DNA from 3 places in the Pseudarthrobacter sp. LMD1-1-1.1 genome. Region 2 is predicted to be linked to each of the others. Evidence: riboswitches for the same ligand, from Rfam matches in the RefSeq annotation. Region 2 holds a riboswitch; each other region holds the start of a gene.

Region 1 (3,268 bases), on a different contig from region 2:
GAGGTGGACGTGGCCTACGCCGGCCGCCGTCTGCCGCTGGCCTTCCAGGGACTCCTCGGTGAGGTACTGCTCAAGGTAGCGCTGCGGCGGAAGCGCCAGGCTGTCCATGACCACGTCGGTCCCGTTCCAGGACCAGTTGCTGCGGGGGCGGTCCCAGTACAGCTCGATGCCGTTGCCCTCGGGGTCGGTGAAGTAGAAGGCTTCGCTGACCAGGTGGTCGGCACTGCCCGTGAAGGCCCGCGGCTCGTACTGGGCAGCAGTGGCGACGGTCGCGGCCAGGGAGGCCTGGTCCTCGAAGAGCAGCGCGGTGTGGAACAGGCCCGCCTCTCCCCTGCCGGGAAGGTGCAGTCCGGGAGCCGGCGCAAGGTGGACCAACGGCCGGCCCAGGCGGCCAAGGTAGAGCCCGCCGTCCTGCTCCGCCACCACCTCAAGGCCCAGCGCACGCTGGTAGTAGTCGGTCATGACCTTCATGTCGCCCACTTTGAGCATCACGGTGCCCATGGCGAGGTCGGCAGGAAGAAGATCCTGGCTGCTGGCTGATGCGGTCATTGAAGGCTCCTTGCATTGGCGGCCGTCCCATTGGCGGCCTGTCACCTATTAAAATTACTTGAAGCTTCAATTTATTCCAAGTCCCCGTGAACCGTTTGTCAGCGAATGATCCGCCCGCCCAGCACCACGTGCTCCAGCGCCGTAATGGCCTCCGGTACAGCCCGCGGATCTTCCCGGCATACGACGACGTCGGCGCGGGCCCCCTCTTCCACTCCATCCGCTCCCAGCCAGCTGCGTGCTGCCCAGCAGGCGGAGTCGAGGGCCGCGTCCATGGGGAGGCCGGCGGCGTGCAGGGCGAGGATTTCGTCGGTGATCCCGCCGTGCCGGATCACGCTGCCGGCATCGGTGCCGGCAAAGATGCGCACACCCGCTGCGTGGGCTTCCGCCACCCGCTCGAGCCTGCGTTCCCATAAGGCGCGCATGTGGGCTGCATAGCGCGGGAATTTCGCGTCCGCCTGGGCGGCAATGTCGGGGAAGGTGGCGATATTGATGAGCGTGGGCACGATCGGTACGCCCTGCTCCACGAACCGGGGCAGGTGGCGGGACAGGAGCCCGGTGGCGTGCTCGACGCAGTCGATGCCGGCGTCCAGCACCTGGTCCAGGGTGTCTTCGGCGAAGCAGTGCGCCGTCACCCTGGCGCCTTCGTCGTGCGCCGCCTGGACGGCATCGCGGACGACGGCGGCGGGAAACGACGGCGCCAGGTCACCGGCGCTGCGGTCAATCCAGTCACCCACCAGCTTGACCCAGCCGTCGCCGTCGCGCGCCTGCTTGCGGACGGCCTCCACGAGGCCGTCCGGTTCAACTTCCTCAGCGAAGCCCCGCAGGTAACGGCGCGTCCGGGCGATATGGCGCCCGGCACGGATCAACACCGGGAAGTCCCTGCCACCCTGCATCCAGCGGGTATCCGCCGGCGAGCCGGCATCCCGGACCAAGAGGGTTCCGGCGTTGAGGTCCGCCTGCGCCTGGTCCCTGGCGGCTGCGGGCTCCACGGGGCCTGCGGGGCCCAGGCCGATGTGGCAGTGGGCGTCCACGAAGCCCGGCAGGACCCATCCGTCGAGTACCCGGCCGGGAGGAGTGTCCGGCTTGTTGAACGTGAGCCTTCCGTCCACCGACCACAGTCCATGCCGCACCCGGTCCGGCGCGGTCAGGACGGGTCCACGGAAGTGGATGATGTCTGCCATGGGGCTCCTTTCGATGCCCGGTCAGGCTAGCACCGCAATTATGACAAGCCTGGGTCAGGGGCCTGTGGTAGCTTCGTTCCTGACCACACGGGTGCCCTTGCAGGGGCTGAGATCGGGCTGACGCAGCCTGCGACCGTTGAACCTGTCCGGGTAATGCCGGCGAAGGAAGTGAGTATTCCCTTGAGTACGCAAAACACCCAGTTGAACCCTGCCCTGCTGCCGTCCGCCGGGGAGCCCGGCGACACATCAGTTCCGCAGGTAACCCAGTCACTGAAGTCCCATTCCCTCGCCTACCTTGCGGACGAGGCGTCCGGGATCCGGGTACCGGTGACGGAAATTTCCCTTGAGCCGTCACCCAACGGCCAGCCGAACGCACCCTTCCGGACCTACCGGACTGCCGGACCCGGCAGCGACCCCGTCCGCGGGCTGCAGCCCTTCCGCGCAGAGTGGATCGCCGCGCGCGGGGACACCGAGCCCTACGGCGGCCGGGAGCGCAACCTGCTCGACGACGGCCGCTCGGCCGTGCGCCGCGGCGCTGCCTCCGCGGAGTGGAAGGGCGCACAGCCGGTGCCACGCCGCGCCGTCGACGGCCGGACGGTGACGCAGATGCACTATGCCCGGCAGGGAATCGTCACGCAGGAAATGCGCTTCGTGGCGCTGCGCGAAAACTGCGACGTTGAACTGGTCCGCAGCGAGGTTGCCGCCGGCAGGGCCATCATCCCGAACAACATCAACCATCCGGAATCCGAGCCGATGATCATTGGCAAGGCTTTCCTGGTGAAAATCAACGCGAACATTGGCAACTCCGCGGTGACGAGCTCCATCGCGGAGGAGGTGGACAAGCTGCAGTGGGCCACTCAGTGGGGTGCCGACACCGTCATGGACCTCTCCACCGGCGACGACATCCACACCACGCGGGAGTGGATCATCCGCAACTCCCCCGTGCCGATCGGGACGGTGCCGATCTACCAGGCGCTGGAAAAGGTCAACGGCGAGGCCAACGCACTCACATGGGAGATCTTCCGCGACACCGTGATCGAACAGTGCGAGCAGGGTGTGGACTACATGACCATCCACGCCGGCGTGCTGCTCCGCTATGTCCCGCTCACGGCCAACCGGGTGACCGGCATCGTGTCGCGCGGCGGCTCCATCATGGCCGGCTGGTGCCTGGCCCACCACCAGGAGAACTTCCTGTACACGCACTTCGACGAGCTGTGTGAAATCTTCGCCAAATACGACGTCGCCTTCTCCCTGGGTGACGGCCTCCGCCCTGGTTCCACGGCGGACGCCAACGACGCCGCGCAGTTCGCGGAGCTGGACACGCTCGCCGAGCTGACGCAGCGGGCCTGGGAATACGACGTCCAGGTGATGGTGGAGGGGCCCGGCCACGTTCCCTTCCACCTGGTCCGTGAGAACGTGGAACGGCAGCAGGAGCTGTGCAAGGGTGCGCCCTTCTATACCTTGGGCCCGCTGGTCACCGACATCGCTCCCGGCTACGACCACATCACGTCGGCAATCGGCGCCACCGAGATTGCCCG
Region 2 (3,268 bases):
TGGTAGTAACCACACCCCGACAAGCTGCACCGCAACCATGCCCCTCCATAATAGCGGCGGTGCTGCCCGAAGGGGTCAGGAATGCAGCCTCGGCGCGTCGAAGAATTCCACTTCCAGGCGGCAGGACTGCTTGAACGCGGTCACCATCGCCGCCCGTTCGTGGTCGGAGGCCTTCCGCCCCGCCGCGTCCACAATGGCGATGGCCCGCCGGGTGGCTTCGGCGAAGCCCTCGTCGGCGTAGGTCCGGAGCCAGGCCGCGTAGGCGTGGCCGTCGGGCTCTCCCGAGGCAAGGAACTGGGCGTGCAGCTTTTCCCCGACCTCGGCGTAGAGCCAGAAACAGGGCAGGACTGCGGCGGCCAGGACGGCGTAACTGCCCGACGCCGACGCTGCGGTGAGGTGGTCAACATACGCCTTGGTGACGGGGCCAAGTCCGCCCTGGGCAGGGCGGGTGCTGAGCCATGAGCGGTGCAGCTCCGACTCCACTTCCAGGCACTGCTGCGAGGATCCCGCCCAGAACAGCTGCTCCGCTTCGGACGGGGCCAGGGCACTCGCCCGGGCGAGGACCCGGGAGTAGCCGTTCAGGTACAGGGCGTCCTGCGCCAGGTAGTAGGCAAAGTCCTTCTCGGCAAGGTCTCCGGAGGCCAGGCCGCGGATGAAGTCCAGGGCGTAGATGTCCGTCAGGTCCTGCTGCGCTTCCGTCCACAGCCGGGCAGCGAAGGCGCCTTCCGCGAGGGCCGGCCGCACATGGTGGAAATGGTGCACGGGGCCGTTTCCCCGGCCCACCTCGAGCTGCTCCGAGTTCTCAAGGGCGCCGGCCAGCCATGGCTTGACCGTCAGGAGCGAAGCCTCCCAGTCGCCAAGGCGTGCCTGGACGGTGGCCATCGCGGAGGACAGGGAGCAGCCGGTGCCGTGGCTGTTGCGGGTGGAAATTCGTTTGCCGTGCACTTCCACCACTTCCTGCGACATGAGGCCGGCCGTGTTGACCAGCGCGTCCGGGCAGTCTGCACCTGCGAGGTGGCCACCCTTGACCAGCACGGTGGCCCCGGTGGCATCGGCAAGGCGCCTCCCCTGGTCCAGCGCCGCCGTCCAGGTCCCGGCAGGCTCCCCGCCCACCAGCATGGCAAGCTCCGGGAGGTTGGGAGTGATGAGGTGCGCCAGCGGCAGCAGTTCGCGGAGGGCAGCCTCAGCGGATTCCTTCAGCAGCCGGTCACCACTGGTGGCCACCATCACCGGGTCGAGGACCACGACGGCGGGGCGGACCTTCTCCAGCCATTGCCGGACAGTGCGGATGACGCTCTCGTCGCCCAGCATGCCGATCTTGACCGCGTCGATGGAAATATCGTCGCTGACCGCGTCCAGTTGTTCGGCCAGGAAAGCGGCCGGAGGAACGTGGACAGCCTGCACGCCACGGGTATTCTGTGCCGTCAGGGCGGTGATGGCAGCCATGCCATATCCGCCGTGGGCAGCAATGCTTTTGAGGTCGGCCTGGATGCCGGCGCCACCGGACGGGTCGGAGCCCGCGATCGAGAGGACCCGCGGGACGTCCCGGCCCAGGGGCAGCGCGGTCGGAACGCCGGAGGCAGCAGGCAGGGGCACGGAAAGGGTCGAAGACAAGAGACATCCCTTCGCCGGTACTAGCCGGACAGGTTCAACGGGTCTGGATCTCAGCCGGCCTTCTGCGCGGCACCCCGTGTCGGTTTCCACCCTAGCCCGTAGGCCGCATCAGGAAAAAGGATGACAGCGCCCGGTTCAAGGGAAAAACAACCTCCCGGCAGCAGAAATCCCCGCCACACGGACGATTCCCCCGGTACTTCCCGGGGGAATCGTCCGCAGGACGGGGATTCCTTACTGCGCGGCCGGCCGTTTGACCGGAAACTCCTGTACCTAGAGCTCCGAGGCAGGCACACCCACGCCGAGGATGATCGGCTCCTCAGGCGCCTTGCCCGGTTCCGCCGGCGCCAGCTGGGGCTTCACGGGTTCAGGAGCCTTGGCTGCATGCGAATGGCCCGCGCCTGCCGCCTGGACGTTTTCGTGCTGCTGGACGGCGGTCTCGTTGGCGGCACCCTGCGCACGGCTGGCGGCACGGTGGCGCCGCGACCTGCGTTGCCGCGACTGCTCCAGCGTGTGGTCGGAGTAGTCCTTCCCGGCTGCAGCTTCCGTTGCGGCGGAGCGCGCTTCCGCTCCCCCGTCGTCGTGCTGCCGTTCCGGCGCCACAGTTTCCGGCACCTTCACGGCTTCGGCGGTCTTGGCAGGCGCGTTCTCCACAGGGGACGCCGGCTGGCCGAGGTGGGCGAACGCTTCCGCGAGCCGGTCCAGGGTAAGGGCAGGCTGGGGATGCTGTTCCTCAGCGTGCTCCACGAACGGAAGCGGGACTTCCTCGCCGCCGAACGTCAGGACAGCTGCAGGACGTACCGGGGCGTCGGCGTCGTGCTTCTCCTCGACGGGCGCCGGCGCAGGCTCCACGGAAGGCACCTGCCGGGCTGCCGCCACCTCGTCGTCATGCAGGTGGGCCGCGTGGGCCGCAGCGGCAATGTTCGCCAGGGCAAGCCTGGTTGCCTCCGCCTTGGCGTGCCGCTCGGCGTCCGACGGGTCCGGCTGGACCGTGTGCACGTGGACGGCAGGTGCCGGGGCCGCTTCGGGCTGCTGCCCGCCGCGTCCGCGCCGCCGCTTGCGTTCAGTACGCACGCCGGGCTGGGTATTGTCGTTCCGCTGCCCTTCCGGACGGGCTTCCGCGCGGGCTTCGGGCCGGTTGTCGGTGCGCTGGACGTGGTGCTCGGCGGCAACGATGTTGGCGCGGCGGTGCTCCACGGGATCGTCGTGGGTCACAACGCCACGGCCGGCGCAGGCCTCGCACTGTTCGCCGAAGACTTCCAGCAGTCCGGTGCCCATGCGCTTGCGGGTCATCTGGACCAGGCCAAGCGAGGTGACCTCGGCCACCTGGTGCTTGGTCCGGTCACGGCCCAGGCACTCCACCAGTCGGCGCAGGACCAGGTCGCGGTTGGATTCGAGCACCATGTCGATGAAGTCGATCACGATGATGCCGCCGATATCGCGCAGCCTCAGCTGGCGCACCACTTCCTCGGCTGCCTCAAGGTTGTTCTTGGTGACGGTCTCCTCAAGGTTGCCGCCGCTGCCGGTGAACTTGCCCGTGTTGACGTCCACCACGGTCATCGCCTCGGTACGGTCGATCACCAGGGAGCCGCCGGAGGGCAGGAAGACCTTCCGTTCAAGCGCCTTGTGGATCTGCTCGTCGATGCGCCAGGCGGCG
Region 3 (3,268 bases), on a different contig from region 2:
GCCGCACAGCGACATGAGGTTCACGGATGCGAGGGAGACGGCCGGGATGGTGTCGACGTAGGCGCCGTACCTGTCATCCAGGCCCAGCCCGCGCATGGTCCGGGCAAACAGCGCGCTGTGCATCCGTTCCGGCCTGCCGCCGCCGTATTCGTCGGCCTGGATTTCCACGAGGGCAGCCTTGGCCCGGCCGGTGAGCCGCGGAATGGCCCAGGTGTGTGGATCGGCTTCCTTCAACTGGTACACGGACTTGTGGATCAGGAACTCTTTGAGCTGCTCCAGGCTTGCCTTCCGTGCGACAAAGCGGGAAACGCTGGGACCGGTGTCCATAGAGGCGAGGCCAAAAAGGACGTCGGCAACGGCATCGCTGGTCATGGCAATCCCGGCGGCCAGGTCGGCGTCACCGGCGGCCTGGCGTGCGGCGGCACGAAGGGCGGCTTCGAAGGGTTCCTCGATCAGGCGCCGGACCCTGATCAGGGCCGGTTCCCACTCCCAGGCGTCGCTGACCCCGTCCAGGCCCGAATAATGCAGTTCGTAGAGGCAAAAGAGGGACAGCTGGATGTCTTCGTCGGCGATGATGTCACCGGTTCCGGCCACCTGCCCCGCTACCAGCCGGTACAGCCCGTCCAGCTCGGGCGTGGCTGCATCAGGGGCCTTGGACAGGGCCGCAAAGAGGGCGCTGCTGATGGGGCCTCTGGTGTCCGGGATTCTCATGGTGCTCCTTGATTGCCGCGCCGGTTCCGGGAAGGGGCGCCGATGGTGCCCCCATTCCCTTTGGTGTCGTACCCCGGGGACAACATAGTAAGCATGATTACTAATGAAAGCTAAGCAGCCTGCTGCCGCCTGGCATGTACGGGTGCTTGTCCCGCTGCGCCTGGTCAGCCAGGGCTGGTTGGCCGGCGCTACTCGTCCAGCGCCGACCCCAGGATGTCGCGCAGTGCCTCAACCACCAGTTCGTGGTCCTGCAGCTGCGGCAGTCCGGACACCGCCACGGAAGCCACCACCCCAACGCCCGTGACGTGGATCGGAAACGCGCCCCCGTGTGCCGCGTAGCGGGACTGGTCGAACCAGGCGTTGTCCTCGATCCGGCCGCCGCCCAGCCGGCCACGCAGTCCCACCAGGAGGGAGGGCGCCTCGTACCGGAGGGCAGTGCGCTGCTTGGCCCGGATCCAGTGGCCGTTGTCAGGCGTGGCGCCCGGAAGCGCGACATGGAACAGCACCTGCTCACCCTTGGCGATGTCGATGGCGATGGGCAACGACCGCTCCTTGCCCAGTTCAACGAGGAGCAGGCCAAGGTTCAACGCATCGTCCAGCGAGAAGCCGGGAAACTGGAGCTCCCGGACCTCCGCCTCAATCCGGGCAATCTGAGCCTCCAGTGAGCCCTCCGGCTGGGCGTCGCCAGAATCAGGATCGAACCCGGTCACATCCGGTGGATTGGCGGTCATGGCCCTCAATCTACTCCTGCCAGGTGTAAACTTGACCACGCCCAACTGGGCGAAATAAACAGCGTTACCCAACCACAAAGCAACACTAAAAACGACAGGGGAGCGCCGCCGTCGGGCATCCTGGCACAGGCCGGGCACCGCAGGTGGGCGCTGAGAGTGCGGACAGCCGCAGACCCTCGAACCTGATCCGGTTAGTACCGGCGCAAGGGAGTCGAGTTCTCAAAGTGTCGCGGATGCACGGCCACAGGCCGGCAGCCGGGTCCACTTTCCCCTCCTGTTTCCCAGGAGGATCACATGAGTACTGCAGCAATCAAGAAGACCACCAGTAAGTCCTGGCGCGTCGTGGACATCGTCGTCGCCGCCCTGGTGGCCATCGCGGGCGGCGTCATCTTCTGGGCATGGGATCAGGGGGCCGCCGCACTGTCCGCCCCCATGAACGCCGCCTACCCGCCCCTGACCGGACTGCTGGCGGGCGGCTGGATGATTCCCGGGGTGCTGGGCATGCTCATCATCCGCAAGCCCGGAGCCGCCCTGTTCTGCGAGACCGTAGCCGCCACCGGCGAACTGCTGATGGGTTCCCAGTACGGCGCCTCGGTCCTGTTCTCGGGTTTCATCCAGGGCCTGGGCGCGGAAATCATTTTCGCGATCTTCGTCTACCGCAAGTTCAACCTGCCTGTATCGCTGCTGGCCGGCGCCGCGGCAGGGTTCTTCTGCGGCCTGAATGACTCGTTTGCCCCGTGGGGCTGGAACATTGCCTACTCCGGCGCGGACAAGCTCGCCTACATCGTGCTGACCACCCTTTCCGGGGCCATCCTTGCGGGCGCTTTGTCCTGGCTTGCCACCCGCGGCCTGGCCCGCACCGGCGTGCTGAGCTCCTTCGCGTCCCGCAAGGCTGCCACGGAGCCCGTCTTCTCCTGATGGCACCCTCCCAGGACGCCTCCGGCACGGTCCGGCCTGCCGCCATCGCCGCCCGCGGCTGGGGATGGCGGCACGCCGGAAGGGCCAAGCCCGCCGTCCACGGCCTTGACCTGGACATCGCCCCCGGGGAGCGGGTGCTCCTGCTGGGGCCTTCCGGCGCCGGGAAGTCCACGCTGCTGCACGCCCTGGCCGGCGTCCTGGGAGACATCAACGACGACGGCGAGGCAGGCGACGCCGACGAGTCCGGTTCGCTGCTGGTGGACGGAGCCCCGCCACGGGCACGGCGCGGCCGCGCCGGTCTCATGCAGCAGGACCCGGAGACCCAGGTGGTCCTGTCGCGGGTGGGGGACGACGTCGCCTTCGGCGCCGAAAACCTTGCGGTGCCCCGCGACGCCATCTGGCCGCGCGTTCACGAGGCCCTTGCCGACGTCGGGCTCGCCCACCTCCCGCTGGACCACCCGACGTCGGCCCTCTCCGGCGGCCAAAAGCAGCGCCTGGCGCTGGCGGGCATCCTGGCAATGCGTCCCGGACTGATCCTGCTGGACGAGCCCACCGCCAACCTGGACCCGGACGGCGTGCTGGAGGTCCGCGACGCCGTGGCCCGCTCCCTGGACAAAACCGGGGCGACGCTGGTGGTGGTGGAGCACCGGGTGTCCGTCTGGAAGGACCTCGTGGACCGGATCGTGGTCCTGCAGCCCGGCTCCGCCGCGGATCCTGCAGTGCTCCTGGACGGGCCGCCGGACCGCGTCCTTACGGAGGCGCGGACCATGCTGGCCGCTGCCGGCGTGTGGGTGCCCGGGTATGTGCCGGCCACACGCGCCCGCGCCGCCGTCCCGGCTCCCGGTGCAGGCAGCCTCCTGCTGGCCGCAGAGCAGCTGGGCGTCTCCCGCGAACGCCCCCGCCGCAAA

The links. A riboswitch is a leader RNA that binds a small molecule or an ion and turns the genes downstream of it on or off. The one in region 2 is predicted to bind thiamine pyrophosphate.
Region 1: linked by a shared signal. The riboswitch ahead of thiC (phosphomethylpyrimidine synthase ThiC) and the one ahead of thiD (bifunctional hydroxymethylpyrimidine kinase/phosphomethylpyrimidine kinase) in region 2 are both predicted to bind thiamine pyrophosphate.
Region 3: linked by a shared signal. The riboswitch ahead of MRBLMD1_RS18030 (ECF transporter S component) and the one ahead of thiD (bifunctional hydroxymethylpyrimidine kinase/phosphomethylpyrimidine kinase) in region 2 are both predicted to bind thiamine pyrophosphate.

Annotation. Positions count from the first base shown of each region.
Region 1 is NZ_JBEGHP010000001.1:1,121,208-1,124,475, reverse strand. It holds gene MRBLMD1_RS05325 (VOC family protein) at 1-549, opposite strand, end outside; gene MRBLMD1_RS05320 (amidohydrolase family protein) at 648-1,730, opposite strand; TPP riboswitch at 1,808-1,915, shown strand; gene thiC (phosphomethylpyrimidine synthase ThiC) at 1,911-3,268, shown strand, end outside.
Region 2 is NZ_JBEGHP010000025.1:107,691-110,958, reverse strand. It holds gene thiD (bifunctional hydroxymethylpyrimidine kinase/phosphomethylpyrimidine kinase) at 76-1,596, opposite strand; TPP riboswitch at 1,604-1,701, opposite strand; gene MRBLMD1_RS19195 (Rne/Rng family ribonuclease) at 1,885-3,268, opposite strand, start outside.
Region 3 is NZ_JBEGHP010000024.1:343,396-346,663, reverse strand. It holds gene MRBLMD1_RS18040 (iron-containing redox enzyme family protein) at 1-711, opposite strand, end outside; gene MRBLMD1_RS18035 (heme-degrading domain-containing protein) at 900-1,442, opposite strand; TPP riboswitch at 1,529-1,669, shown strand; gene MRBLMD1_RS18030 (ECF transporter S component) at 1,737-2,360, shown strand; gene MRBLMD1_RS18025 (ABC transporter ATP-binding protein) at 2,360-3,268, shown strand, end outside.